DNA from 3 places in the Pantoea sp. X-Soil-MYKO-1785 genome. Region 2 is predicted to be linked to each of the others. Evidence: predicted binding sites of a transcription regulator. Region 2 holds the regulator's gene; each other region holds the start of a gene.

What was found. Region 2 encodes CRP, which controls carbon source genes, mostly activating them, when cyclic AMP is high. Its sites were predicted from a motif close to ATGTGANNNNNNTCACAT; they were not measured.
Positions count from the first base shown of each region.
Region 1: AC6I8D_RS01575 (nucleoside-specific channel-forming protein Tsx) is a predicted target of CRP. The motif match lies at 4,646-4,663, and genes of this name have one in related genera.
Region 3: mlc (sugar metabolism global transcriptional regulator Mlc) is a predicted target of CRP. The motif match lies at 8,253-8,270, and genes of this name have one in related genera.

Region 1 covers NZ_AP036000.1:349,023-359,215, reverse strand. The annotation lists gene AC6I8D_RS01600 (MFS transporter) at 1-333, opposite strand, end outside; gene AC6I8D_RS01595 (LysR family transcriptional regulator) at 444-1,340, opposite strand; gene AC6I8D_RS01590 (helix-turn-helix domain-containing protein) at 1,502-1,870, opposite strand; gene AC6I8D_RS01585 (response regulator) at 2,569-3,228, shown strand; gene AC6I8D_RS01580 (sensor histidine kinase) at 3,225-4,577, shown strand; gene AC6I8D_RS01575 (nucleoside-specific channel-forming protein Tsx) at 4,855-5,721, shown strand; gene yjdN (VOC family metalloprotein YjdN) at 5,813-6,250, opposite strand; gene AC6I8D_RS01565 (LysR family transcriptional regulator) at 6,326-7,225, opposite strand; gene AC6I8D_RS01560 (amidohydrolase) at 7,341-8,654, shown strand; gene AC6I8D_RS01555 (M20 family metallopeptidase) at 8,651-10,093, shown strand.
Region 2 covers NZ_AP036000.1:3,815,531-3,825,723, forward strand. The annotation lists gene AC6I8D_RS18160 (phosphoribulokinase) at 1-282, shown strand, start outside; gene AC6I8D_RS18165 (OsmC family protein) at 759-1,163, opposite strand; gene crp (cAMP-activated global transcriptional regulator CRP) at 1,467-2,099, shown strand; gene AC6I8D_RS18175 (YccS/YhfK family putative transporter) at 2,157-4,232, shown strand; gene argD (bifunctional acetylornithine/succinyldiaminopimelate transaminase) at 4,234-5,454, opposite strand; gene AC6I8D_RS18185 (aminodeoxychorismate/anthranilate synthase component II) at 5,536-6,111, opposite strand; gene AC6I8D_RS18190 (putative adenosine monophosphate-protein transferase Fic) at 6,153-6,746, opposite strand; gene ficA (FicA/YhfG family antitoxin) at 6,736-6,906, opposite strand; gene ppiA (peptidylprolyl isomerase A) at 7,006-7,578, opposite strand; gene tsgA (MFS transporter TsgA) at 7,839-9,017, shown strand; gene AC6I8D_RS18210 (cytosine deaminase) at 9,054-10,193, opposite strand, start outside.
Region 3 covers NZ_AP036000.1:2,069,326-2,079,518, forward strand. The annotation lists gene AC6I8D_RS09770 (MDR family MFS transporter) at 1-688, opposite strand, end outside; gene AC6I8D_RS09775 (ABC transporter permease) at 1,080-1,796, shown strand; gene AC6I8D_RS09780 (glycine betaine ABC transporter substrate-binding protein) at 1,853-2,725, shown strand; gene osmW (osmoprotectant ABC transporter permease OsmW) at 2,735-3,382, shown strand; gene osmV (osmoprotectant ABC transporter ATP-binding protein OsmV) at 3,382-4,518, shown strand; gene AC6I8D_RS09795 (nucleobase:cation symporter-2 family protein) at 4,563-5,951, opposite strand; gene bioD (dethiobiotin synthase) at 6,133-6,831, opposite strand; gene mlc (sugar metabolism global transcriptional regulator Mlc) at 6,946-8,163, opposite strand; gene AC6I8D_RS09810 (LysR family transcriptional regulator) at 8,294-9,187, opposite strand; gene ynfM (multidrug efflux MFS transporter YnfM/SxtP(Kp)) at 9,283-10,193, shown strand, end outside.

The DNA of each region.
Region 1 (10,193 bases), 3.5 Mb from region 2:
CAGCTGCCAGGGTGCAGTCGCCATACCGATCAGCGACATGGCGATGGCCATGCCGAGACTGGCGCGGATCAGCATCAGCTTACGGCCATAGCGGTCGGCCAGCCGGCCCCACAGCGGCGCGGTCAGCGCTGCGCTGAAGAAGGTAGCGCCGTAGGCCAGCCCCGACCAGCGTGCAATGGCGGCCGGCTGCTGCACGCCAAGTTGCTGAACATAGAGCGGTAAAAACGGCAGCAACAGCGTCATGGCCACAATGGTGCTGAAAGAGCCCAGCACACAGACCCATAAGTTGCGCTTCCAGTGCTGAAATTCTGCGTTTTCTGCTGTCTGTTGCATAAAGATATCCCGTCATTAATCAGGGATACAGGCTAACCAGGCGCGTCAGATAACAACAGTGGCGGCGCGATAGTTACTTAGTGGCGCTGATTGTTGCCGTATTGCAACAATCAGCCGCTGACCAGCGCCGCGATCAGCGTATCGCATAATAAACTGACCGGCGAAGCGGGTTGCAGCGTCTCACGCAGCAGCAGATAGCTCTGAAGCCGATCCATCTGCCACTCCGGCAGCAACTGCTGAATATCACCGCGGCTCACCGCCTCCTGCGCCATATAGGAAGGCAGATAGGCGATGCCGCTGCCCGCCAGCGCCGCATTCAGCAGCGCCATGCTGTTGTTGGCGCGAAAACGGCTGCGGACATCCAGCGCCAGCCGCTGCTTGTCGCGTCGGAACGGCAGCGCGGCGGTGTGTGCCGGCCCGTGAAACAGCAGCAGATCGTGACGCGGCAGCATCTCAGGATGGTCGATAGCGGGCCGCTGCGCCAGATAACCCGGTGCCGCATACAGGCCCCACTCAATATCGCTGAGCACCCGGAAATTGCCCTGCTGCGGTGGCCGGGATCGAATGACGATCGCCACATCAACCTGATCGTCCAGCGTATCGCGATTACGATCGGTCAGATCCAGATCAACGTTGATATGCAGGTGACGGCGCAGAAAGCGATTAAGCACCGGCACCACGCACTGACAGCCGTAGGTCACCGGGGCCTGTAGCCGCACGTTGCCGGCCGGTTGCTGATGCAGCTGCTGGACAAACGCATCTGCCCGCTGCACTTCCGCCAGCATGCGTACGCAGTAGGGATAGTAAGCCTGGCCGAGTTCGGTCAGTGACAGCCGCCGGGTGGTGCGCTGCAACAGCCGGATGCCCAGCCGCAGCTCCAGACGGGCAATTTCCCGGCTGACATGGGATTTGGACCAGCCAAGTGCCCGCGCCGCCTCACTGAAACTCTGCAGTTCCACCACCCGCGCAAACACCAGCATGGCGGTTAAATTGGCACTGTTTTCCATGCGTTACCGCTCCGATAGCCTGAGGATTCTGGCATCAAACTAGCATGTTCGGGGCAGCTTACGGCGACGGATCGGCAAAAAAGAAGGGGGAAATCAGACAGCGGCGCGGCGCGCATCGACCTTCCCGCACTTTTCACCTGGCGGGAAGGTCATCGCCGACCTCAACTGGCCATCGCCAGTGGAAACAGTAACCGATCCGGCTCTACCCGCCGCTGGCGGCGTAACTGGCCTGGCGTCACCATAAAATAGTTTTTGAAGGTGCGGGTGTAGGCTTGCTGGGTATCGAAGCCATAGTTCATCGCGACCTGCAATATCGCTTCATTGCTGCTCAGCAACGTCAGCGCAGATTCAGTTAAGCGCCGCTGGCGAATATATTCAGCCAGTGAAAATCCGGTATGCTGGCGAAACAGCCGTTGCAGATGCCAGCGGGAATAGCCCGAGCGACGCGCCACCTCATCCAGATGCAGATCGTGTCCTAGATTGTTCTCTATCCATTCCAGCAAACTGCGAATAAACTCGCGCTGATTCATGGGTTCCTCCTGGTTTACGCTGATGTGCAGTGAACCCACTTTACCCGGTTAAATTTATCCCTTAATTAGCAGAAAATTAGCGCAGAATTAGCAACCGCCAGATTCGGACCTGCGGCTGGCATTTACCCGTCAGGAAACGGTAACAACGCATTTGAATAATAAGCATTAAGTGACACCGGCCTTCCGGTAAAATAATTTGTGTTAAATCACGCCAGCGTCGATTTAACTATTATTCGTTAAGCCATAGCGGCCACAATTTAAATAATTTGCGTTAAGTCACGGCCGGGTCCGTCAGGCAAATTTGTGTTAAATAACGCCAGAGTAATTCACGTTGCAGCAAGCCGACCAATGCAGCCACGCTGCTGTAACGCGAAGTATGAAGGCGGTTTCCGCCAAAATAATTCGTGCTACAGCAAGGCGGCAAACGCAGGAGTCCCTGGGAGCTGACATCAGTCAGTGACCAGGGCGAAAAAGTGCAGCCAACGCGGCTCTAGTACGAAGAATGAAGGCGGTTTCCGCCAAAATAATTCGTGCTACAGCAAGGCGGCAAACGCAGGAGTCCCTGGGAGCTGACATCAGTCAGTGACCAGGGCGAAAAAGTGCAGCCAACGCGGCTGTAGTGCGAAGTATGAAGGCGGATAATTCTGTGCTAACTATCCGGGCATAAACTGCTCCCATCTTTCCAGAGGAGATCAGCCATGCGCGTGTTATTGGTTGAAGATGATGAAATGATCGGCGCGAACCTGCAGCAGGCTTTAGAGGGCGCGGGCTGGTCGGTAGATTGGGTACGCGATGGCGTTTTTGCCCATAATGCCTGGAGCGAAGGCGGCTACAGCTGCGTGTTGCTGGATCTCGGCTTGCCGCGTGATGACGGATTGCAGGTGTTGCGCCGGGCGCGCGGGCGCGGCGATTCCACGCCGGTGCTGATTCTGACGGCACGCGATACCGTGGCGCAGCGGGTGCAGGGGCTCGACAGCGGCGCTGACGATTACCTGCTTAAACCGTTCGATTTACAGGAAGTGCTGGCCCGGATGCGGGCGATTACCCGACGTCGCCACGGTGCGGCCGACTCGGTGCTCGGCAGTGGCGACGTGCAGCTGGATATGATGACCCGTGAAGTGCTGTATAAGGGCCAGCGCGAGCAGCTGACCGCGCGTGAATATGCCCTGCTTTATGCTCTGCTGGAGCGTCCGGGTGCCATTCTTTCTCGCGAGCAGCTGGAGAATCGCATTTACGGCTGGGGCGACGAAGTGAGCAGCAACGCGGTCGATGTGCTGATTCACGGGATGCGGCGCAAACTGGATAACGACGCGATTCGTAACGTCCGCGGACTGGGCTGGCGGGTGCCGGCAATATGAAATCGTTCCCCTTTATGCGCTCATTGCGCAATAAATTACTCAGTACGCTGCTGATTATTCATCTGCTGATGATCGGCGGCGTCACCTGGTATTTCTTCAGCTGCTACGGCGATATGATGGGCACCATGAAGGACGATCAGCTGTCGAAAATCGCTGATGCCTGGTCCACCAACAAACAGATGCCGGCGCTGACACCATTGATCACGCCTGATAAAGCCAAGAGCGCCTTTGTGGTACAGCTGTGGGATAACCAGGGCCGGCTGCGCGCCAGCTCATGGCCGGAACTGCACGCGCCGCTGCAAACCCAGCGCGGTTACCGTGATGTAGACGTAGGGCACTGTGATGACTGTGAATGGCGCATCTACACCCGACCGGGCCAGCCTGGCAGTGAGATCAAGACCATTCAGGTGATGCACAATCTCAGCTACATGAAAGCGCTGATGGTAAAACGGGCGCTGGCGGCGATCATTCCATTGATCCTGATGATGCCGCTATCGCTGCTGGTGATCTGGCTGGTGGTCCGCAAGATCACCCGCGATCTGCAGGTCGCCTCGCGGCAGATTGCGGCGCAGGAGACGCACCATCCGCACAATGTCTCACCCGAAGGGCTGCCGGATGAGATCCTGCCGCTGGTCGCCGCGTATAACTCGTTGCTGAACAAGCTGCGTGAGGCCTGGTCGTCGCAGCGGCAGTTCCTCGAAGATGCCGCCCATGAACTGCGTACGCCGGTCACCGCTGTCACGTTGCAGCTGGAGAACCTGCGGCAGCATATTCAGCCTGGCGAGGCCAGCCGGCAGTTCAGTCAGCTCGAAGCGGGCGTGACGCGCACCCGGCATCTGGTAACCCAGTTACTGAACGTGTCACGTCAGGAAGATCAAAGTGTGGTCGCCAGCATTGAGCAAATTGAACTGGAAGATCTGCTGAAAGAGAGCATTGAACAGTTAATGGTGGTGGCGGATAAACGCGGCATTGATATCGGCTTTAATGGTTCGACCCAGTATCGTCTGCAGGCCAGTCGGTCTGAACTGCGCAGCCTGTTTGATAACCTGATTGGTAACGCCATGTTGCACACCCCGGAAGGCAGCCTGGTGGATGTTCTGCTGCATCGGGTGGCGGGCCGGACGGTGGTCGATATCGTCGATAACGGACCGGGAATGCCGGAAGCCTTTATTGAACGCGCCTTTGACCGATTCACCCGTTCGCCTGACGTTAAGGCGCAGGGCAGCGGCCTCGGCTTATCGATTGTGCGCAGCGTCGCGCAGAAGCATCAGATTCAGGTCGCCCTCTCCAATTGCCTGACGCCACAGGGTGCCATTTGTGGTTTGCAGGTCCGCGTCACTTTTCCCTGATCCCGCCCATTTGATCACGAACCAGACAACGTAAACGGTTGCCTGGTTCCGTTCGCTTACTGCCATTATTGTGAAGCGCATCACATTTTCACTGAATTGTAATGCAACACTTTTTGACAAACGTGAGCAAAATCTATTTTCTATCGCTGTGTTGCAGGCACGCTACGCGAGCTGAAAACTGGCTGTTTTGTCCTGAATAACTCACTCCCCACCCAGGGATCGACTTCTCTCTGACTGCGCCTGCTGTGCAGCGGTCAAAAGCATGTGGTTAATGATAATGAAATTCAAAACGTTGATAGCAGGTGCCGTGCTGGCATGTTCCTGGACAGGTGTTGCGCAAGCCGCTGATAGCGATCCGCAATACCTGTCCGACTGGTGGCATCAGAGCGTAAACGTGGTGGGCAGCTACCACACCCGCTTTGGGCCACAGTTCAACAACGACGTTTATCTGGAATATGAAGCGTTTGCCAAAAAAGACTGGTTCGATTTTTATGGTTATCTCGATCTGACCAACTTCTTCGGCGTCGGTAACAGCAACGCCAACGGTATCTTTGACCACGGTTCTCCGATGTTTATGGAGATTGAACCGCGCTTCTCAATCGACAAACTGACCGGTACCAGCCTGGCGTTTGGACCGTTCAAAGAGTGGTATTTCGCCAATAACTACATTTACGACATGGGCCGTAACAGCGATAACCGCCAGAACACCTGGTACATGGGTCTGGGCACCGATATCGATACCCACAGCGATGTGGGCCTGTCACTCAACGTTTATGCCAAATACCAGTGGGAAAACTACGGCGCCGCGAATGAAAACAGCTGGGATGGCTATCGCTTCAAGGTGAAATATTTCGTGCCGATCACCACGCTGTGGGGCGGTAACCTTGGCTATGTAGGCTTTACCAACTTTGACTGGGGCTCCGATCTTAACGAGAAAGGCGGATCGTCGCGCACCAGCAACTCTATCGCCTCCAGTCACATCCTGTCGCTGGGTTACGATCACTGGCACTTTTCGGCCGTGGCGCGTTATTTCCACAATGGCGGTCAGTGGGCGGATGGGCAGGAGCTGAATTTCGGCAACGGTCCGTTTGAAGTGAAATCGACCGGCTGGGGTTACTATCTGGTAGCGGGTTACAACTTCTGATAAGCACGTGGCTGGCTGCAAAGCTGGCCACAGTGACTGTGACCTGAAAACGGCGCCGCTGTTGCCGGCGCCGATCGGCTAATCCACGCAATTATTCCTGCGGTTTCACCACGTTAATGCGCCATGGAATGCCGAATTTATCGATAAACATCGCAAATCCATTCGACCAGAACGTCTCCTGCCACGGGGTCGTCACTTTACCGCCCACTGACAGTTTCTCAAACCAGGTTTTACCCTGCTCCGCGTCAGTGGTGGCGAGGCTGACCGCGTAACCAGCATGATCGGACGCAGGCGGCTTCTGGGTGTTACCGTCGCTCAGCATCAACTCTCCCTGACCGATGCGCAGATGTGCGTGCATGATTTTTTCCGGCGGCTGTGGCGGCGCGGATTGATCGCCGACCTGCTCGCCCTGCTCTGGCATGTCGCCAAAGGTCATTTTCTCCAGCAGTTTCCCGCCTGTGGCCTGCAGGTAAAACCCGATTGCCTCTTCACAGCGACCATAGAGAAACAGATATGGACAGACTTGCATCGTCACCTCCGATTGTGGGTTGAACTCACGTTTACGCGAATACACCAAGTGTAGACGATGAAAGAACGCTGCCGCTCAGCGCTGGCAATAACGGCGAAATAACTGCGCCATATAACTGCTCATCGGGGTCAGCGCAGTATCCTTACGCTGAATCAGATAAAACATCGCTTTGGGCAACGGCTCATCCAGCGTCAGCGCCACCAGCGACCGGCCGAGAATCGGATCGTCGATCACATCCACCGATAAAATACTGATGAAATCGCTTTGCGCCACCAGGCTGGTACAGGCCATAAAGGTTTCACAGGTCACCACGATTTTCGGTGCCATGCCGCGTTCGTCGAACAGATCGTGCAGCAGGCGATAATAGCTGCCCTTGGGCGTCGGCATGGTCCAGTCAGCCTGCTGTAATTCGGCCAGCGAACGGGCTTTTTCCAGCGGATGGCCCTTACGCACCACCACTTTGTACTCACGCTCCATCATGCGTTCATACATCAACTCCTGATCGAGATGGCTTTGATCGTAAGTATTGATGGTGAAATCGAGCGCACCCTGCCGCAGCTCATGTACCATCGACACCAGCTGCCCTTCGACGATGCGCACCTTCACCAGCGGGTATTCACGATGAAACTGGTTAATCACCTGCGGCATGATGGTGCGTGCCACGCTGCCGCCGACGCCAATGTTCACCTGACCGCCGCCCAGCCCCAGCCGCTGCTGGATATCCTCCTGCGCCACCCGCAGCTCGGCCAGAACCAGACTGGCATGACGAAAAAAGTTATCACCGATGTCGGTTAAGACCACGCCCTGCTGACGACGGATAAACAGCCGTGCGCCAAGTTCACGCTCCAGTTCCTGAATCGCTTTGGTTAATGCTGGCTGCGAAAGCCCGGAAAGACGGCTCGCCGCCCGGATACTGCCCTGGCGCGCCACGTCGACAAAGGCGCGCAGCTGATGAAGCTTGAGGTTGGCAGACATAGATTTTGTGATAACCGTTGTTTATCAGTCACAAGATATTCGCATCTTATGCCGGTTATTACCATTGTGTAGATTCGAAGCAGTGCGTAAAAAACCAACAGTAAGGATCCTGCCGATGAATACCCTTTCCGACCATATCAGTGCCCGGCTGGCGCAGTTAAAAAGCTGGCGACGGGAGTTCCACCACTATGCCGAATCTGGCTGGGTCGAGTTCCGCACCGCCACCCGGGTGGCTGACGAACTGCACCAGCTGGGTTATCAACTGCAACTGGGCCGTGAGGTGATAGATGCCGACGCGCGCATGGGCTTACCCAGCGAAGACGTGCTGAAGCAGCAGGAAGCCCGGGCGCTGCAACAGGGGGCTTTACCGCAGTGGATCAGCCACTTCTCCGGCGGATTTTGCGGCATCGTGGCGACGCTGGATACCGGCCGTCCCGGTCCGGTTATCGGCTTTCGGGTCGACATGGACGCGCTTGATCTCAACGAGAGCCAGGCCGCAGATCACCTGCCACAGCGTGAAGGCTTCGCCTCCTGCAATCCCGGCATGATGCACGCCTGCGGTCATGATGGTCACACCACCATCGGCCTCGGTCTGGCGTCGGTATTAATGGCGATGAAAGATCAGCTGAGCGGCACGATTAAACTCATTTTCCAGCCCGCCGAAGAGGGCGTGCGCGGTGCCAAAGCGATGGTGGCGGCAGGCGTGGTGGATGATGTGGATCTGTTTACTGCCATTCACCTCGGCACCGGCGTGCCGGCGGGTGAACTGGTGTGCGGCAGCGACAGTTTCCTCGCCACCACCAAACTCGACGTCAATTTTACCGGCGTCGGCGCGCATGCCGGTGGCCGCCCGGAAGAGGGTCGCAATGCCCTGCTGGCGGCGGCCCAGGCCACGCTGGCGCTGCACGGTCTTACCCAGCACAGCGGCGGGGTGGCCCGGGTTAACGTTGGCGTATTGCAGGCCGGTACCGGTCGTAACGTGGTACCTGACTGTGCGCTGCTGAAAGTCGAAACCCGCGGCATTACCAATCAGGTTAACGATGACATTTACCAGCAGGCGCTGCGGGTCATTGCCGGCGCGGCGGCGATGTATGGCGTTGAACATCAGGTGCAGCTGATGGGGGCTGCCCGCAGCTCCACGCCGACCCAGCCGTGGGTGGACTTCATCCACCAGCAGGCAGATGCGCTCGGGATTTTCGATTCGGTGGTCGATCGCAAAGCCCAGGCGGCCGGTTCGGAAGATGCCACCTACATGATGGAGCGGGTCAAGCAGCACGGCGGTCAGGCCTCGTACGCCATTTTCGGCTGCGATCTGGCGGCGGGACACCACAACGCGAAGTTCGACTTTGATGAGCAGGTGATGCCGGTGGCGATCGCCCTGCTGGCAACCCTGGCGCTGAATCAGGCGCAGTTTGGCGGTGGCCGATGATGGAAACCTTCATTGCTGATTATATCGACCGTCATCAGGCACGCTTCAGCGCCCTCAGCGATGCCATCTGGGACACACCGGAAACCCGCTTTGCCGAAACCCGCTCGTCCGCCCTGCTGGCCGATGCGCTGGCAGATGAGGGCTTCAGCGTGGCGCGCGGCGTCGGCGGCCTTGATACCGCCTTTATCGCCAGCTTCGGCAGCGGTAAACCGGTGATCGCCATCCTCGGGGAGTTTGATGCGCTGGCGGGTCTGAGCCAGCAGGCCGGATGCGCCCGACCGCAACCGCTGGAGGCCAACGGCAACGGCCACGGCTGCGGCCATAACCTGCTCGGCACCGCTGGCGTGGCGGCGGCCAGCGCGGTAAAAGCCTGGATGCAGCAGCATGCAACCGGCGGAACGGTACGGTTTTACGGCTGTCCCGGCGAAGAAGGCGGCTCCGGCAAAACCTTTATGGTGCGTGAAGGGCTGTTTGATGATGTCGATGCTGCGGTGACCTGGCATCCCGAAGGCTTCAGCGGGATGTTTAACCTGCGCACCCTCGCCAATATCCAGGCGGCGTTCAGCTTCAAAGGGGTGGCGGCGCACGCTGCTAACTCACCACACCTCGGTCGCAGCGCGCTGGATGCGGTCACCCTGATGAACACCGGCGCCAACTTTCTGCGTGAGCACATCGTGCAGGAAGCGCGGCTGCACTATGCGGTCACCAACAGCGGCGGCGTCTCGCCGAACGTGGTGCAGGCCGACGCGGAAGTGCTCTACCTGATCCGCGCGCCGGAACTGCAGCAGGCGCAGGATATCTATCAGCGGGTAATCAATGTCGCCCGCGGGGCCGCGCTGATGACCGACACCACTCTGACGGTGCGTTTTGATAAAGCCTGCTCCGACTATGTGCCTAATCGCGCGCTGGAAGCGGTGATGGAGCGTTATTTGCATCAGTTTGGTCTGCCCGCTTACAGCGACGAGGAGCGGGCGTTCGCAGCAGAGATACGCGCCACCCTGACCGCCGACGATCTGCGCAATGCGCGACTCAACGCAGCCCGTACCGGCGGCGAAGCCGGCCAGGCCTGGGTTGAGCAACTGGGTGACAAGCTGTTTATGGATCAGGTAGCGCCCTATGCAGTGACCCGTGAACTGCTGTATGGCTCGACTGATGTCGGGGATGTCAGCTGGGTGACACCGACCGCACAGTGCTTTGCGCCCTGCTTCACCTTCGGTACGCCGCTGCATACCTGGCAGCTGGTGGCGCAGGGTCGCACCAGCATTGGGCACAAGGGGATGCTGCTGGCGGGCAAAGTGATGGCCGCCACCGTCGTCACGCTGTTGCAGGATCCGGCGGCGCTGGCCCGCTGTCAGGCCGAGTTCAACCGGGTCCGCGCCACACAACCTTATCACTGCCCGATCCCTGCCGGGATCACACCAACAAAACTGGCCGAATGAGCCAACGGCCGCGTCACCGGCGCGGACCGCTATAAAAAATATTATTGCAAACACCTTCTCTGATTCCGCCGTGCCGCAGGTGAATGTATTGCCGGACGCC
Region 2 (10,193 bases):
CAGTTCTCGCGCACCCACCTGAACTTCCAGCGGGTGCCGACGGTCGACACTTCGAATCCGTTTGCCGCCCGCGCGATTCCGTCACTGGATGAGAGCTTCGTGGTGATCCATTTTCAGGCGCTGGACGATATCGACTTTCCTTATCTGCTGGCGATGCTGCAGGGATCGTTCATTTCGCATATCAATACGCTGGTGGTGCCGGGCGGGAAAATGGGGCTGGCGATGGAGCTGATCATGGGTCCGCTGGTGAAGCGGCTGGTGGAAGGCAAGCGGATAGAGTAAGAGGCCAGCAAAAACCGCTCTGAGAGCAGATGTCTTTAACAAAGATAGTAAAACTGGCTTTCCTGCGGCTAAAGACTTACCCCTGGGCAGGCTTCAGGGAGCATACACCTTTCGCAAAGACGCAAAACCGCTATCCCTGGCAGGCTCAGCGCGGGCCATCCCTGGCCCGCGATGCTTTGCTACAGGCATATGCTCCCTTCGCTTCACGTCCGACAACCGCATCCGGTTTCAGGAAGGTCGCTACAGACAAACCCTGGGCAGAAAGAATCTGGCAGCAATAGATAAGTTCAACACGCAGGGAACCGGGTCAGAAGAGGAAAGCGTCCCGCGCCAGGGACGGCGCGGGTCGAGCGGCCAGGGATTGGCTTAAGCGACTTTCCGATCTGACCCGGTTCCCTGCCCAGGCACAGTCTTAAATCAACCTGCATCAGATACTGGAAGTGAAGTTAGCAGGTCTGCAATGACCCTTGCGGCTATTACAGTTCGATCACTTCATAGCTGTGGGTGATGGTGACGCCTTTACCCAGCATGATAGCGACCGAGCAATATTTTTCAGCAGAAAGATCCACCGCGCGTGAGACCGCCTTATCCTGTAGCGCTTTGCCGCTCACGATAAAGTGCAGGTTGATGTGCGTAAAGATTCGCGGCGCTTCTTCACGACGTTCTGAGGTCAGTTTCACTTCACAATCAGCCACATCGTTGCGACCTTTTTGCAGAATTGAAACCACGTCGATGGCGCTGCATCCGCCTGCCGCCATCAGCACCATCTCCATTGGGCTGGGCGCTTTATCACCCGAATTGCCATCCATTAACACCTGATGACCGGATGACGACTCACCGAGGAATGTCAGTCCTTCTACCCATTTCACTCTTGCCTGCATGATTTTCGCTCCAGAATATGCGGTTTTGCCGTCAGAGTACGCTTTCGCCTGGTAAACAGCAATCCAGAGAAATCCGCTGTTAGCTGAAGCGAGACAACAGAAGACAGTCGGCAAAAGCTGTGCTACAAACAGTGCTGAAAATATTTTTCGTCACCTGATGGCGAAGCCGGGAAGAATGATGCGCACTGCGCCGAATGCAGCCCGAATAATTTCCTGTAAGGGAAACGCTTGAAGCTTTCATCGCCTGACAGGGAAAACTGCCCCCTGTATTTTGGGCACGATTACAACAGAGGATAATAGCGAATGGTTCTCGGCAAACCGCAAACAGACCCTACACTCGAATGGTTCCTGTCCCATTGCCATATTCACAAGTATCCATCCAAAAGTACGCTGATTCATCAAGGTGAAAAAGCTGAAACGCTTTACTACATCGTGAAAGGTTCCGTTGCGGTTCTGATCAAAGATGAAGAAGGCAAAGAGATGATTCTTTCTTACCTGAATCAGGGCGATTTCATTGGCGAGCTTGGCCTGTTCGAAGAAGGTCAGGAGCGCAGCGCCTGGGTACGTGCGAAAACCGCGTGCGAAGTGGCGGAGATTTCCTACAAGAAATTCCGTCAGCTGATCCAGGTTAACCCGGATATCCTGATGCGACTGTCGTCGCAGATGGCGCGTCGCCTGCAGGTTACGTCTGAAAAAGTGGGTAACCTCGCTTTCCTCGACGTGACCGGACGCATTGCTCAGACTCTGCTTAACCTGGCGAAGCAGCCAGACGCCATGACGCATCCCGACGGCATGCAAATTAAAATTACTCGTCAGGAAATTGGCCAAATCGTTGGTTGTTCACGTGAAACCGTGGGCCGTATTTTGAAGATGCTGGAAGATCAGAATCTGATCTCTGCACACGGCAAAACCATCGTCGTTTACGGCACCCGCTAATTCCTGTCACCCACGGCGTGATGGCAACATCGCGCCGTTATTGTTTGTGTTGGGCCGATGTGGCGTCGAATTATTTACCATCCTGAAGTCAACTACGCCTTGCGGCAAACCCTGGTGCTCTGTCTGCCCGTGGCGCTGGGCTGGCTGGCTGGCGACCTGCAAAAAGGTCTGCTGTTCTCGTTAGTTCCCGCCTGTTGCAATATCGCCGGTCTGGATACCCCGCATAAACGCTTCTTCAAACGCCTGATTGTCGGCGGCAGCCTGTTTGCGCTCGGCAGCTTCCTGATTCAGTGGCTGACGCAGCACGCCATTCCGCTGCCGCTGATTCTGTTCGCCTTGCCGTTGCTGCTGGGGGTCACCGGCGAAATCAGTCCGCTACACGGCCGCCTGCTGCCCGGCACCCTGATCGCCGCCATCTTCACGCTGAGCCTGATTGGCCGTATGCCGATCTATGTGCCGCCGCTGCTCTATATCGGCGGCACGCTATGGTATGGGCTGTTTAACTGGTTCTGGTTCTGGCTGTGGAAAGAGCAGCCGATGCGTGAAAGCCTGAGCCTGATCTACCGCGAACTGGCCAACTATTGCGATGCCAAATATACCCTGCTGACCCAGCTGACCGACCCGGAAAAGGCCCTGCCGCCGCTGCTGGCGCGCCAGCAGAAAGTGGTCGATATGATCACCACCTGTTACCAGCAGATGCACATGCTTTCCGCCAGCCGGGATCACAGCCATAAGCGGCTGACCCGCGCCTTTCAGGTGGCGCTGGACCTGCAGGAACACATCTCGGTCAGCCTGCATCAGCCGGAAGAGGTGCAGAAACTGGTGGAGCAGAGCCATGCCGAAGCGGTGATCCGCTGGAATGCCCAGACTATTTCGGCCCGCTTACGGGTGCTGGCGGATAACATTCTCTATCACCAGTTGCCGGATCGTTTTGGCATGGAGAAGCAGCTCAGCGCGCTGGAAAAAATTGCCCGTCAGCATCCTGATAATCCGGTGGGGAATTTCTGCCTCTATCACTTCAATCGTATTGCGCGGGTGCTTCGCACCCAAAAGCCGCTCTATCAACGTGACCTGATGGCCGATCGCCAGCGCCGTCTGCCGCTTTTGCCGGCGCTGCGCAGCTACCTGTCGTGGCGTTCATCGGCGCTGCGCACCGCCGGTCGCTTTGCGGTGATGCTGATGCTGGGCAGCGCGCTGGCGCTGTTTTTCAACATTCCTAAGCCGTACTGGATTCTGATGACCATTATGTTCGTCAGCCAGAACGGCTACGGTGCCACCCGCGTCCGCATCCAGCACCGGGCGCTGGGCACGTTTGCCGGTCTGGTGATTGCGGCTGCCACCTTACGCCTGGCGGTGCCGGAGTCGCTGGTGCTGCTGATCATGCTGCTGATCACCTTTATCAGCTACCGGTTTACCCGCCAGTTTTACGGCTGGTCGATGATTGGTTTTACGGTGACGGCGGTCTACTCGCTGCAGCTGCTGTCGCTGAACGGGGCGCAGTTCCTGCTGCCACGCCTGATGGATACGCTGATGGGTTGCCTGATCGCCTTTGGCGGAATGCTGTGGCTGTGGCCGCAGTGGCAGAGCGGCTTACTGCGGCAGAACGCCCACGACGCACTGGAAACCTATCAGGATGCGCTACGGCTGCTGCTGGGGGCGGAACAGTCGCCGGAGAAACTGGCGTACCAGCGGATACGGGTCAATCAGGCGCACAATGCGCTGTTTAACTCCCTGAACCAGGCGATGCAGGAACCGGCTTTCAACGCTCAGTACCTCAAAGATATGCGTCTGTGGGTCACCCACAGCCAGTTTATTGTTGAGCACATCAATGCAATGACGATTCTGGCGCGCGAACACACCATGCTGACCGCCTCGTTAGCTGAGCGCTATCTGCAGTCCTGCGAAATTGCGCTGCAACGTTGTCAGCAGCGGCTGGAATATGACGGTGCCAGTTCGCAGGTTAACCTGCTGGATGAGGTAGAAAATATTAATGAAGGGCCGGTGACAGTCGTCGAACAGCATGTGCGCCGTATTCTGGATCATCTGAGCGTGATGCACACCATTTCTTCTCTGGCGTGGAGCCAGCGACCGCAACATGGCCGCTGGCTGATCAGACGGTTACGCAAAAACTAAATCAGCCGCTAATCACCTTGCCGACGGCGGCGGCGAAGCGGCGCATGCCCTCTTCGATGTCGGCGGGTTCGATGATCAGCGAAGGTGCAAAACGCATCACGTCGGTGCCGGCCACCAGCACCATTACCCCTTCTGCGGCTGCCGCATTGAGGATATCGCGCGCCTTGCCGCTATGCTGAGGCTTCAGCGCCGCGCCAATCAGCAGGCCTTTGCCGCGAATATCACTGAACAGATCGTACTTCGCATCAATCGCCTGCAGCGCGCTGACAAATTGCTGACGCCGGACGCTAACGCCTTCCAGCACCGCCGGGGTATTGATAATGTCCAGCGCGGTCTCGGCAATGGCGCAGGCCAGCGGATTGCCGCCGTAGGTGGTGCCGTGCACGCCAGGCGCCATGGTAGAGGCGATCTCATGGGTGGTCAGCATGGCGCTGACCGGGAAACCGCCGCCCAGTGCTTTGGCCGAGGTCAGAATATCGGGCTGCACGCCATAGTGCTCATAAGCAAACAGCTTGCCGCTGCGTCCCATACCGCTCTGGACTTCATCCAGCACCAGCAGCGCCTGATATTGATCGCACAGTTCACGCAGCCCATGCATAAATTCTTCGGTTGCGGGCACCACGCCGCCCTCGCCCTGAATCGGCTCAACCACGATAGCGCAGGTGTGATCGTCGATAACCGCCTTAACCGCAGCCAAATCATTGAACGGCACGTGGACGATATCGGCCGGTTTGGGGCCAAAGCCATCAGAATATTTTGGCTGTCCGCCAACTGTTACGGTAAACAGCGTCCGGCCGTGGAAAGCGTTGTGGAAGGCGATAATCTTACTTTTGAACGGACTGTGACGTTTGCAGGCGTAATAGCGTGCCAGCTTAAACGCCGCCTCATTCGCTTCTGCACCGGAGTTGGCGAAAAACACCCGCTCAGCAAAGGTGGCGCTGATTAACTTGCTGGCGAGACGCAGCGCCGGTTCGTTGGTGAAGACGTTACTGGTATGCCACAGCGTTTCGCCCTGGCTTTTCAGCGTTTCCACCAGCGCAGGATGGCAATGGCCGAGCGCGGTCACGGCGATGCCGCCCGAAAAGTCGATATACTCTTTGCCCTGCTGATCCCAGACGCGGCTGCCCTTGCCTTTCACCGGCACGAACTGCGCTGGTGCATAAACAGGCAAAATAACGTTATCGAACGTTTCCCGTGTGACCGCAATTTTTTCGGCTGCCATTAGTGACCCCATTTGAATGATCGTTGTACTGCCGTGAAATAATAATCACAAAATATGCATAAAAAATCACTTAAAGGCAAACTATTGCGACAGGAAGTTGCGCAGCAGCTGGTGTCCCTGCTCGCTGAGAATGCTTTCAGGATGGAATTGCACCCCTTCCAGCGCCAGAGTTTTATGGCGGATCCCCATGATTTCGTCGGGTTGACCGTCACGCAGGCTCCAGGCGGTGACTTCAAAGGCGTCAGGCAGCGTATCGCGTTTTACGATCAATGAATGGTAACGGGTGACGGTAAGTGGATTATTCAGCTGGCGGAACACGCCGCTGTTGCTGTGCTGAATCAGCGAGGTTTTACCGTGCATCACCTGACGGGCGCGCACCACCTCGCCGCCCCACGCCTGAGCAATCGCCTGATGTCCGAGGCAAACGCCCAGCACCGGCAAACGTCCGGCAAAGTGGCGAATCGCCGCCAGTGAAATACCGGATTCGTTGGGAGTACAGGGTCCCGGGGAGATCACCAGATGGGTCAGCGGCAGCGCATCCATTTGCTGCAGGGTGATGGCATCGTTGCGCACCACCCGAACCTGCGCGCCCAGCTCGCAGAAATATTGATAAAGATTCCAGCTAAAGGAGTCGTAGTTGTCGATCAGCAGCAGCATGACTAATCCAGAGTGGTTAACAGCGCCGCTATTCTACGCGGTTACGTCGGCTCGCTCACCACTTTCGCAAATACCTGCTCCAGCGGCTGCAGGTCGCCGGCAACGCCTGCCTGATTCGCCGCCCGCCAGCTTTCGGCATCGGTCGCCTCCCATGCCAGCAGATAACCAGCATGCAGCGCCAGCTGCTCGAAAAAGATGCGTTGCGCCCGGCCATTTCCTTCCCGGAAAGGATGCAGCACGTTGATTTCACAGTAGTAGTGGGCGATACGCTGTACAAAGGCATCACGCGGCAGGTCGGCGAGGCCGTTTTCCTCTTCCAGCGCCGCCATCAGCGCATTGCCCTCTTTTTCGATATATTCGAAATGGCAGAACGGCGTCTCGTCGCGCCAGATATCGATGGTGCGCAGCTCACCGGCCCAGCTGTAAACATCCTGGAACAGGGTACGATGAATCAGCCGCAGCCACGGCAAGCCGGCATTACGCGGGCCCAACTCCAGCGTCGCCAGACGAGCCGCACTGAAGCTCAGTTCCGCTTTACGCAGCTGGACAGCGTCGTGAATATCGAGCAGGTTCTTCAGCACGTTGTCGTTATGCCACAGGTAGGGATCCTGGCTGACCGCGATATTAGAGACCATATTGCCTCCTCAGCGAAGCCAGTCGTGCCGCCGCCTCGTCGCCTTTTACCGCAGATTCATTGTGACTGAAGCCTTCCAGCCGACAGCTGGCCTGATAGCTGGCGCTGCGCCGCTGTTGCCACAATGTGGCCTTTTGTTTCTCGGTGAGTTTGTTCGCCATGCCGCCTCCTGCTCAGGTTTTTGCCCTAAGTATAAGAGCATTTTCTGGCTTTGCCGGAGTGGGGAAAGCGCCGCCATCGACAGATGACGGCCTGAAGCGTTAAGGCAGAACTTTAGCGGAGAGGATAACTACCGGTTTAGACGGGACATTCTGGTAAGGACCGACATCTTTGGTCGGTACCTGAGAAATTTTTTCAGCCACATCCTGACCTTTCACAATCTTACCGAATACCGCATAGCCAAAATCACGCTGGCCATGGTCGAGGAACGCGTTATCGGCCACGTTGAGGAAGAACTGGCTGGTGGCGCTGTCTTTATCAGCGGTGCGGGCCATTGAGATGGTACCGCGCAGGTTACGCAGGCCGTTATCCGCCTCATTTTTGATCGGCGCATTGGTCTGCTTCTGCTGCATGTCGGTGGTAAAGCCGCCGCCCTGCACCATAAAGCCTGGGATCACGCGATGAAAAATGGTGTTGTTGTAGAAGCCACTGTTGACGTAATCAACAAAGTTTTTCACCGAGACCGGCGCTTTTTGGTCATTCAGTTCGAGTTCGATATTGCCGGCGGAGGTGGTGAGCAGAACATGAGTATCGCCTTTTGCGGCCAGGGCCGAGGCAGAAACAGATGAGAGCGCTAACAGGGTAATCGCCGCTGTTAAAGTACGTTTAAACATGAAAGATTCCTTACCTTGGAGAGCTAGCTCAAAAACGTGATTGATTGTAAAGAGCATGTAATACAAGAGCCAGCGTTTTACCTATATTTACGCTGCGGCTCAAAAAGCGCGAGCAATCGATAAACCCCGGCAATTGCGTGATTAAAATCACACAACACATGAAATGTAGATCTCCAGTTTCACTGGTTGTTTATTAAGATCACAGTTCCGTTTACACTTTCTGACACTTTTTGCCACCGGTTTCCTAACAGGTTCAGAACATGACAAACCGTAATCGTATCGGCCTTACCTGGATAAGCTTCTTCTCGTATGCGCTTACCGGCGCATTGGTGATCGTCACCGGCATGGTAATGGGCGATATCGCGAAAGATTTCCAGATCCCCATCTCCAGCATGAGTAACACCTTCACTTTCCTGAACAGCGGGATCCTGGCCGCCGTTTTCCTCAATGCCTGGCTGATGGTTATCGTGCCACTCAAGCGCCAGCTGATTTTCGGTTTCGTCCTGATGGTACTGGCGATTATTGGCTTAATGACCAGCCGCGATCTCAGCATCTTCTCGCTCTGCATGTTCGTGCTGGGTGTGGTCAGCGGCATTACCATGTCGATCGGGACATTCCTGATTACCCACATGTATGAAGGACGCCAGCGCGGCTCACGCCTGCTGTTTACCGACTCCTTCTTCAGCATGGCGGGCACGCTGTTCCCGGTGCTAGCGGGTATCCTGCTGGCGCGTCAACTGCCATGGTACTGGGTTTACGTCTGCATCGGCTTTATCTATGTGGCGATTTTCATCATGACGCTGTTTGTCGAGTTCCCGGTGCTGCGCAAGCCGGAAAACAGCCCGACGGTTGAAAAGGAAAAATGGGGCGTTGGCGTGCTGCTGCTCGCGGTTGCCGCCCTGTGCTACATCCTCGGTCAGCTCGGTTTTATCTCGTGGGTACCGGAATACGCCACCAAAGTGATGGGCATGAATATCGATAATGCCGGACAGCTGGTTGGCAGCTTCTGGACCGCCTATATGGTCGGAATGTGGGCGTTCAGCTTCCTGCTGCGCTTCTTCGATCTGCAACGTATCCTGATGGTGCTGGCTGGCCTGGCGACGCTGCTGATGTACTGGTTCGTCAGCAGCCAGGATGCCGGCATGCTGAAGTGGATCATTATGGTTCTGGGCTTTAGCTCCAGCGCGATTTACACCACCATCATCACGCTCGGCTCACTGCAAACCAAAGTAGCTTCACCAAAACTGGTGAACTTCATTCTGACCTGCGGCACCGTCGGCACCATGCTGACCTTTGTGGTTACCGCGCCTATCGTCGAGAAGAGCGGCGTACATACCGCGCTGGTCACCGCTAACGGGCTGTATGCGGTGGTGTTTGTCATGTGTGTCCTGCTGGGACTGGTGACCAAACATCGTTCGCACGGTCACGTCACCCATTAATCTTCTCCGGGCGGCGATCCCTCGCCGCCCTGCTTGTCAGCGCCGAAAGTCGACGCGCTCCTGCTCCCGCCAGTAAATCTCACTCTCTGCCGGTCTGGTTGCCGCAATCACTTCACCGCGACGCAGTGAATAGCGCACCGGAACCTGTCTTCTTACCGCATCAAAGCCGCTCTCGGCAGGCAGAATGATCAGGCTGGCCTCGTGGCCGCTCTGAATACCGTAGCCGGAAAGCTGCAGAGTTCTGGCACTGTTATGGGTAATCAGATCTAAGCCGGCATCAATCTGTTCGTAACCCATCAACTGGCAGACGTGCAATCCCATATGCAGCACCTGCAGCATATTGGCGGTGCCCAGCGGATACCAGGGATCAAACACATCATCGTGCCCGAAGCAGACGTTAATCTCCGCCTCCAGCATCTCTTTCACCCGCGTAATGCCGCGCCGCTTAGGATAGTGGTCGAAACGGCCCTGCAGATGAATGTTAACCAGCGGATTAGCGACAAAATTAATGCCTGACAGTTTTAACAGACGGAACAGCCGCGAGGTGTAGGCACCGTTATAAGAGTGCATAGCGGTAGTGTGGCTGGCGGTGACCCGCGCGCCGTTACCGTCACGATGCGCCAGCGCCGCCACGGTTTCGACAAAGCGCGACTGCTCATCGTCAATTTCATCGCAGTGCACATCAATCAGCTTGTCGTAGCGGTTGGCCAGCGCAAAAGTTTTGTGCAGTGACTCAACGCCATATTCGCGGGTGAATTCGTAATGCGGAATCGCCCCGACGACATCTGCGCCGAGCCGCAATGCTTCTTCCAGCAACGCTTCACCATTGGGATAAGAGAGAATGCCCTCCTGCGGAAAAGCGACAATCTGCAAGGTTATCCACGGTGCCACCTCTTCTTTCAGCTCCAGCATCGCTTTTAACGCGGTCAGGCTGGGGTCGGAGACGTCGACATGGGTACGGACATACTGAATGCCGTTGGCGATCTGCCATTTCAGCGTCTGTAATGCCCGCTGCTTCACGTCCTGATGACTGAGCAGCGCCTTGCGCTCAGCCCAGCGCTCAATGCCTTCAAACAGCGTACCGGACTGATTCCAGGCCGGTTCACCGGCCGTCTGGGTGGTATCGAGATGAATATGCGGCTCAATGAACGGCGCACAGGCGAGGCCGCCCTCACC
Region 3 (10,193 bases), 1.7 Mb from region 2:
TCAGCCATAAGCCGAGCTGTTCTGCCTGCAGCAGCGCAACCAGCAGCGCGCTGACGCACAGCATCAGCCAGCCACTGCCGGCCAGATTCAGCGGCTGCCGCTGTTGTTGCTGCTGATGCGTCGGTAACCAGCGCGCCAGCATCAGCATGCTGATCAGCCCGATGGGCAGGTTGACCCAGAAAATCACCGACCAGCTAAAGTGCTGCACCAGCCAGGCTCCGGTTAGCGGACCGACGATCGCCGCAACGCCCCAGACGCTGGAGAGCCAGCCCTGCACGCTGGCGCGCTCGCGCGGTGAGTAGATGTCTGCCACGATAGTCGAACTCAGCGGCATGATGGCTCCGGCTCCCAATCCCTGAAAGGCGCGGAACAGGATCAGCCAGGTCATGCTGTGGGCGAAACCGCACAGCACCGAGCCAATAAGAAAAATCGAGGTGCCGATAAAAAACATCTTTTTACGGCCGTAAAGATCCGCCAGCCGGCCATACAGCGGCACGCTGACCGCCTGGGTGAGCAGATAGATGGAAAATACCCAGCCAAACTGCGAAAAACCGCCCAGTTCGGCAATGATGGTGGGCATAGCGGTGGCAACGATGGTGACTTCAATCGCCGCCATAAACATTGCCAGCATGCAGGCAATTAAGATCCAGTGACGGTGTCCGGTCTGGAGTTGTGCACTTTCAGTCATAGGGTTCCTTTTTTAGCTGCAAGCGTAGCTGAAAATCCGCTCAGGCAGTTTTCCTTCAGTGCGCATCATTAGCGCTCTCTGTGACGTTGTCACCCAAAGTCGATGAAAAATTTTCATTGATGCGTCAGCCCAATCGCCACGCGGCTTTAACACTATTTTAACCTGGTTTTAATCCCCTGATTTGACGCTAAAAAGCTAGCGCGCTTCGCTTCAGGCTGCTATAGCAATAAGGCTTCTTTCTCAGTATTCACTGAAAAAGCGTAGATAAACAGTCATTTTGTCTACATTTTATCGCAGTTTCGGTATTGGGAGCCGTGGCCTTTTTTGCTGCTTCTGTCGGACTGTTAATGGTTGTTATAACAATTGAGATCGTTATCAGGGAGACTCCCTTATGCAAAATGCTTCACTGGTGCGCCGTGCCGGTCAGGCACTGCTGGCGGTGGCGGTGGTAATAGGCGCGCTAATCTGGGGCCTCGGCTGGGACCAGCTGGTTGCCCGAAAGGTCGATTTGCTCTATCTCGGACAACAACATCTGTTTTTAGTCTTCTGGTCGATGCTGTTCGCCCTGCTGGTCGGTATTCCCAGCGGCATCATCCTCAGCCGCCCTTTTGCCCGTCGCTGGGCTGAATATGTGATGCAGATTTTTAACGTCGGCAATACCCTGCCACCGCTGGCGGTGCTGGCATTAGCGATGGTCATTATCGGCATCGGTGACCGTCCGGCGCTGATCGCGCTGTTTCTCGCCTCGCTGCTGCCTATCGTGCGTAACACCTTCTCCGGTCTGAGCGCAGTGCCCTCCTCGCTGATCGAAGCCGCCAACGGCATTGGCATGACCAAAATGCAGCGTCTGCGCCAGGTCGAAATCCCGAATGCGCTGCCGGTAATCCTCACCGGGGTGCGCATCGCGACCGCTATCAATGTCGGCACCGCGCCGCTGGCGTTTCTGATTGGTGCCAGCAGCTTCGGCGAGCTGATCTTTCCCGGCATCTACCTCAATGACTTCCCGACGCTGATTCTCGGCGCGGTGGCAACGGCACTGGTGGCCCTGGTGCTGGATATGCTGCTGGCCGCCCTGGGCCGCGTTCTCAGTCCGCACGCTGCGGCATAACGATAAGGAATTTTGCGATGCTAACGCGCTGGATTAAACAGAGTGCTCTTGCGGTGATGGCGACGCTGGCCCTGAGCCAGACGGCCCAGGCCGCCGCTCCGCTGGTGATGGCGACCAAGAGCTTTACCGAGCAGCATATCCTGTCGGCCATGACGGTGATGTGGTTAGAGAAAAAGGGCTTTGAGGTGATCCCGAAGCGCAATATCGCCACCACCATCGGCCGTAATGCGCTGCTGAATAAGCAGATCGACATGACCTGGGAGTACACCGGCACTTCGTTGATCATCTTCAACCATATCAGCCAGCCGATGTCCTCTGAGCAGGCGTATGAAACGGTGAAGAAACTCGATGCGAAGCTGGGGCTGGTATGGCTTAACCCGGCCCCGATGAACAACACCTATGCCTTTGCCATGACCCGGCAGCGGGCGGAAAAAGAGGGGATCACCACCCTGTCGCAGCTGGTGACGAAGCTGGAGCAGGTGCGTAAACAGGACCCGGAGCACAACTGGCGACTGGGGCTGGATCTGGAGTTCTCCGGCCGCTCAGACGGCATGAAGCCGTTGCAGAAGACCTATAACATGGCGCTGGATCGGCCGCAGATCCGTCAGATGGACCCCGGCTTAGTTTATAACGCTATCCGTGATGGCTTCGTCGATGCCGGTCTGATCTATACCACCGACGGCCGGGTGAAAGGCTTCGACCTGAAAGTGCTGGAGGATGATAAGCACTTCTTCCCGAGCTATAACGTCACGCCGGTGGTGCGTAAAGATGTGCTGGAGAGCCATCCGGGGCTGGAAGCGGCGCTGAATCAGCTATCACCGCTGATTACCGATGAGTCGATCACCGAAATGAACAAGCGGGTCGATATCGATCACCAGTCACCGGAACAGGTGGCGCGTGATTTCCTTAAATCCAAAAACATGCTGTAAGGAGGCACTGTGGATACCCTTCACTACATCATGGATAACTGGAACAGCCTGCTGACGCTCAGCTGGCAGCACACCTGGCTGGTGCTAGTCGCGGTTGGGCTGGCGATTGTGATTGGCGTGCCGCTCGGCATTCTGATCGTCCGGGTTCGCTGGCTGGCGACGCCGATCCTCGGTATCGCCACCGTGGTGCTGACTATACCGACTATCGCGCTGTTTGGCCTGATGATCCCGCTGTTCTCCATCATCGGTCAGGGCATTGGCGCCCTGCCAGCGATTACCGCGGTGTTTCTCTACTCGCTGCTGCCAATTGTGCGTAATACCCATACCGCGCTGGAGAACCTGCCCGACGGCCTGCGCGAAGCCGGTCGTGGCATCGGCATGACCTTCTGGCAACGGTTACGTTGGGTTGAAATCCCGATGGCCCTGCCGGTGATCTTCGGCGGTATCCGCACCGCAGTGGTAATGAACGTCGGCGTGATGGCGATCGCGGCGGTGATTGGCGCAGGCGGCCTGGGTCAGCTGTTGCTCGACGGCATCAGCGGCAGTGATATTCGTATGTTGATAGCCGGGGCGTTAATGATTTGCCTGCTGGCGATTGTTCTTGACTGGCTGCTGCACCGTTTGCAGCAGGCGCTGACTCCTAAGGGAATTCGATAATGATTACACTGGAAAACCTGACGAAAACCTTTACCCAGAAAAACGGCACCACCATGAAAGCGGTGGATAACGTTAGCCTGGAAGTGCCGGCCGGTGAGATGTGCGTGCTGCTGGGGCCATCGGGCTGCGGCAAAACCACCACCCTGAAGATGATTAACCGGCTGATCCCCGCCACCAGCGGCCGTATTCTGATCAATGGCGAAGACACCAGCACTCAGGACACCACCACGCTGCGCCGTAACATCGGCTATGTGATCCAGCAGATTGGCCTGTTTCCCAACATGACCATCGAAGAGAACATTACCGTGGTGCCGCGCATGCTGGGCTGGGATAAGAAACGCTGCCGGGAGCGCGCCACCGAGTTGATGAGTATGGTGGCGCTCGACCCGGGTAAGTTCCTGCATCGCTACCCGCGTGAAATGTCGGGCGGCCAGCAGCAGCGTATCGGCGTAATCCGGGCGCTGGCGGCTGATCCACCGGTGCTGCTGATGGATGAACCCTTTGGTGCGGTGGACCCGATTAACCGTGAAGTGATCCAGAACGAATTTCTCGATATGCAGCGTCAGCTGAAGAAAACCGTGATGCTGGTGAGTCATGACATCGATGAAGCACTGAAACTCGGCGACCGAATCGCGGTGTTTGGTCAGGGCAAAATCGTGCAGTGCGCCAGCCCGGACGAGCTGCTGGCGACCCCAGCCAACGACTTTGTCGGATCCTTTGTCGGTCAGGACCGGACGCTGAAGCGCCTGCTGCTGGTTCAGGCGGGCGACGTTACCGATCAGCAGCCGACCATCACCGTACAGCGCTCAACCTCACTGGAAGAGGCCTTCGGCACCATGGATGAAAATGATATGCGCTCGATTACCGTGGTGGATGAAGATGGCAAACCGCTCGGCTTTGTGAAGCGGCGTGAGGCACGTAACGCCAGCGGCCGCTGCGAAGAGCGCCTGCACACCTTTAAGGTAACCGGAAAAGCGGAAGAGAACCTGCGCGTGGTGCTGTCAAAACTGTATGAGCACAACACCGTCTGGATGCCGATTGTCGATGAAGAAGGTCGCTACAGCGGAGAGATCTCCCAGGATTATATCGCCGATTACCTCAGTTCAGGCCGTACCCGCCGCCGCCTGAACCCGTAATCGCGCTGACCGCTAATTGAAAAAGGGCCAAAATGGCCCTTTTTTTATGCCTGCTCTTCGCTGCTGTTGAGCACCTGGGTCGGTACGACGGCCACGGCGCGCGCCTCCTCCGGCAACACCATATTCAGCAGAATAGCCAGCAAACCACCGGTAGTCACCGCATGACCAAACAGCGTGTTGATCAGCGGGGGTAACTGTTTCAGCACCTCCGGCACCGCTTCAACGCCCAGGCCGACGCCAAACGAAACCGCGACGATCAGCATCTCACGGCGACCTAACGGCGTCTGCGTCATCACCCGGATGCCTGCGGCAACCACGCTGCCGAACATCACGATAGTCGCTCCGCCCAGCACCGGCGGCGGGATTTGCTGCAACAGGGAGCCGACCGCCGGGAACAACCCGAGCAGCGCCAGCATTAACCCCAGCACCATCCCGACGTAGCGGCTGGCCACGCCGGTCATCTGGATCACCCCGTTGTTTTGCGCAAAGGTGGTGTTGGGAAATGCCGAGAAAACGGCCGCCAGCAGACAGCTGACGCCATCTGCCATAATACCGCCCTGCAGCCGCTGCTGAAACGATGCGCCGCCGATCGGCTGTTGTGATATCAGGCAATTGGCGGTGAGATCGCCCACCGCTTCAATCACCGCAATCACCGACACCAGCGCAATTGGCAAGAAAATGGTCCAGTCAAAGGCAAAGCCGAACTTAAACAGCGCAGGCAGCACCAGCGCCGCGCTGTGGTCCGGCGCTTTCAGTTGCAGATGGCCGGTTAACGCTGCCGCGATGCAGCCCACTACAATTCCGACCACCACCGCCATCAGTCTGGCCCAGCGGTTACGCGCACGGTTAAGCGCCACAATCACCAGCAGCGTTAGCGCTCCCAGCGCCAGGTTACCGGGGGCACCAAAATCACGGGCGTTGTGTCCACCGGCCCAGTCGGTGATGCTGACTTTAATCAGGCTGATGCCAATCAGGGTGATCACCGTACCGGTGACTACCGGGGTCAGCACTTTACGCAACGGACCGACACAGCGGCTAATCAGGATCGGGATCAGCGCCGCCACCAGATTGCAGCCAAACAGCATCGCCATGATCTCCTCGGGCGATCCGCCGCGCGCCTTTACCATCAGGCCGCCTGATAGCAGCACGCCGAGAAACGCGAAGCTGGTGCCCTGCAGGCAGATCATTCCGGCTCCGATGCCGAACAGGCGCCGCGCCTGTATAAAGGTACCGAGGCCCGAAACCAATAGTGACATGCTGATCAGGTAGGGAATATAGGCCTGTAGCCCCAATACTGAACCGATAATCAGCGGCGGCGTGATGATGCCGACGACGCTGGCCAGCAGATGCTGCAGGGCGGCGAAAAACGCCGGGACGGGACCAATACGGGCATCCAGCCCATATAACAAACCTTTCTCGTGTGATTGCGACATGACGGTGCTCCGGCAACAGTGATTAGCCGGACTAATGCATTTTTTGCGCCATCAGCGCTGCGTCACCTCGCCTTGCAGACCAGGTGACTGAAAAGTAACGTTATAATTCCACGACGCGGCCGGTGGCAAGGGTGCAACTTTACATTCACCACCGGCGCAGATGAGTTATTTTGTTTCATGATCAGGCGATCTTTGCACTCACAGAGTGCAGGCCTGGCTGCTCCAGCAGTGAGATATCGAAGTAGGCCGTCAGATCGCGCTGTTCGGCGCGCGGCAGATACGGCAGTTCACCCAGCAGCGGTGCCGGGATTTTTGCCCGCAGCACTTCGATGATGTTGCTGTATTGCGCCAGGCCCGGATTAATGCGGTTGGCGACCCATCCGACCAGCGGTAACCCGTCCTGTTGAATCGCTTCGGCGGTGAGCAGCGCATGGCTGATACAGCCAGTCTGAATACCGACCACCAGCACCACCGGTAACTGCTGCTCAATCACCCAGCCGGAAAGCGGACGCGCATCATTCATCAGGCTGCGCCAGCCGCCGGTGCCCTCTACTATCACCCGATCCGCCTGTTCGGTCAGGTTGTTCAGGCCCTGGGTCAGTAATTCATACTGAATCACCTGACCGCTGTGGGTGGCGATCTCCTGCTCCTCAAACAACAGCGGGTTGATGGCCTGATACGGCAGTGCGACAGAAGATGCGCTTTGCAGCAGCTGCGCATCTTTATTGCGCAGGCCGTCAGCGGTTTTCACTGCGCAGCGCGCCACGGGTTTGTATCCGACCGCGCTGAGGTTTGCTTTGATAAAACTTTGCAACAGCGCACGCGATACTACGGTTTTACCGACAGCGGTATCGGTGCCGGTAACAAATAGTCTCTTCACTCTACTTCTCCTCTTAAACCGGTTGCGGCTAATCGGCGATTAACCCTACTAATACTCCGCATTTTAAGGAATCGAAGATGAGAACAGATTGCGTTAGCGCAAGATTAGTCAGGCTTAACCTTGCAATAACTTCACTAAAAGGTAACCGCTGTAGAGCGAATCTTTGATCAGCGCCGCGCCGCCCAGCGTTCCCGGCTCACTAAACGCAGTGGGTGCCAGCTGTATACTGGCACTGTAGGCCGGCAGCGACTGTTGCAGAATGGTGTTGCTGACCGCCGGAAACAGCACATCTGCCGCGGCATTGAGCGGTGAACCGATAAGAATATGTTGCGGATTAAAGATATTCACCATCATCGCCAGAATCCGCCCGACGTGATGACCCACGCTGGCAATGGTGTCGCGTGCCAGGCGATCGCCGGACTGCGCCGCGGCACAGAGCGAGGCCAGCGTCAGCGGCTGATGGTGCAGCAGGCTGTCAGGCTGGGTCGGCAGTCGCTGCGCAGCCAGCGCCAGCAGGCTACCGATACTGGCCACCGTCTCGAGGCAGCCGTGATTGCCGCAATAACACTGCTGGCCGTAGGGATCGATCTGAGTATGGCCGATTTCCACCAGCGCCCGGCCGCGTTTATGCAGCAGTTGCCCACCGCTGATCACCCCAGCTCCGACCGTTTCATCAATTACAATCTGAATCACATCTTCTGCGCCACGTGAGGCACCAAACAGCGATTCGGCCAGTGTCCAGGCGGAAATATCGTGCTGTACAAACACCGGTACGCCGGTTCGGGCCGCCAGCGCGTCGCCGAGCGGCATGTCGCGCACCTGATATCCCGGCAGCCGGTGTACTACGCCAGAGGCGGCATTAATCAGTCCTGGCAGGGTCACGGCGATGGCGGTCAGGCGTTCCAGCCGCTGCTGATGACGAATAAAGAAGGCGTCAACCTGGTCGATCAGCGCGGTTAGCAGCGGCTGAGCCGATTCATCCGGCAGCGGCAGGCTATCCTCCACCAGTTCCCGGCTGCTGAGGTCGCGCAGGGTAAAGGTCATGGCACCACGGTGCAGGCGAATCGCCAGATAGTGCCAGGCGTCGGTGTCGAGTATCAGGCCAATGGCCGGACGGCCGCGGCTGCCTGGCTCCTGAAACTCCGTCTCCTGCACCAGATGGGCATCCAGCATTTCACGGACGATTTTGGTGATGCTGGCGGGCGCGAGCTGGGCGCGTCGGGAAAGTTCGATACGCGAAATAGGACCGAATTGATCAATTAATCGATATACGACGCCTGCATTGGTTTGCTTAATTTGGTCAATATGGCCAGGTTGACTGTCCAGATTCACAACCCTGCTCCCGGTTATTTTCGCGCTTCTAAATAAACATGCGCCATGGTGAGGCAGATCAGGCAGCAGCGTCAAATATTTGATTAGAAATGTGATTTATCGCACACATTGTCGTCGGGACCGGCCAGACTTACGCCTTTTTTTGCTGCAGTAAAGTCATCATATGGCGCATCTGCTCATTTATTTCGCGCTCTGCGGACCAGACTAACCACAGCTCTGAAATAGCATCACTTTCTGCCAGCGGCAGCCAGATAACATCAGCCAGCTGCGCCCGGCGAAAAGAGGCGGGCAAGATGGATACGCCGAGCCCGGTCGCTACCAGACCGAGAATGGTCATCGCCTCACCCACTTCCTGAGTGATGTAGGGCTTAATCTGATAACGGTGGAGCAGCGCCAGAATGTCGCTGTAGAGTGCGGTCCCGACCTGCGGATCGAAAAAGACAAACGGCTCCGCCGCCAGCGCGCTGACCGAAATTCTCTCTGCCGAGGCCAGCGGATGCGCCCAGTGCACCACCGCATACAGCGGTTCGCTCAGCAGCAGCTGGTGACGCAAATCCGCTGGCAGTGGCGTATTGCGCATCACGCCGAGATCGAGCCGTCCGTCATGCAGCGGGGCCAGTTGCTGGCGGGTGTTGATCTCCTGCATCTGGATATGCACCTGTGGCCAGCGCTGGCGAAACTGGTACAGCGCATCGGACACCACGGCAGTAAACGGCGCTGAGGAGGTAAAGCCGATGCGCAGCTCTCCTTGTTCTCCGCGATGCAGCCGCGCCGCCCGGTCAGCCGCCTGTTCCACCTGCAACAGAATGGCACGCGCATCCTGCAGTAACTGCTGACCGGCAGCCGTCAGCTGCACGCTGCGGTTGGTGCGATTAAACAGCCGGGCATCGGTTGCCGTTTCCAGCTGAATGATCTGCTGACTGAGCGGCGGCTGAGAAATATTCAGCCGCAGCGCCGCCCGGCCGAAATGCAATTCCTCGGCGACCGCAATGAAATAACGCAGATGGCGCAGCTCGATATTCATATCTTTAACGTCTTATTTGAGATTATTAATATATTATACATCATAATCAGCCTTTTCTAAGCTGACGACAGGTTTTTTAACACTAAGGAAAGATTGTGGGTCGCACTACTCAGGCAGGAACCGTTGCGGATGACGTGGGATGCAGATCGCCAGAATCGCTGGCTGCATCGGGCTGGATTACCCGTGGAACGCCGCAGTTTATGCGCGTCACGCTGGCCCTGTTTTCAGCCGGTCTCGCCACCTTTGCCCTGCTCTACTGTGTCCAGCCAATATTGCCGGTGCTGTCGCAGCAGTTTGGCGTATCACCCGCCGCCAGCAGCCTGTCGCTCTCAATTTCTACCGGGCTGATGGCGCTGGGCCTGTTGGTGACCGGCCCGCTGTCTGATGCGGTCGGGCGCAAATCTGTGATGGTTACCGCGCTGATGCTGGCCGCCATCTGTACCCTGATCTCCGCTACTATGACCAGCTGGCACGGCATTCTGATCATGCGCGCATTGATGGGCCTGGCGCTGAGCGGGGTCGCCGCAGTCGGCATGACCTGGCTGAGTGAAGAGATGGACCCGCGGGTGGTGGCGTTCTCAATGGGGCTGTACATCAGCGGTAATTCCATCGGCGGCATGAGTGGCCGCCTGCTGAGCGGCGTGCTGACCGACTTCTTTTCATGGCGGGTGGCGATTGCGGTTATCGGCTGCTTTTCTCTGGCTTCGGCGGTGATGTTCTGGAAAATCCTGCCGGCGTCGCGCCATTTCCGCGCCACCTCGCTGCGTCCCCGCAACCTGCTGATTAATTTTCGTCTGCACTGGCGCGATGAAGGGCTGCCGTGGCTGTTTGCAGAAGGCTTTCTGCTGATGGGGGCCTTTGTCACGCTGTTTAACTACATCGGCTACCGTTTGCTGGCTGCGCCCTGGCATCTCAGTCAGGCGGTGGTCGGTCTGCTGTCGGTGGTCTATCTCACCGGTTCATGGAGTTCGCCGAAAGCGGGCGCGTTAACCAGCCGGCTGGGACG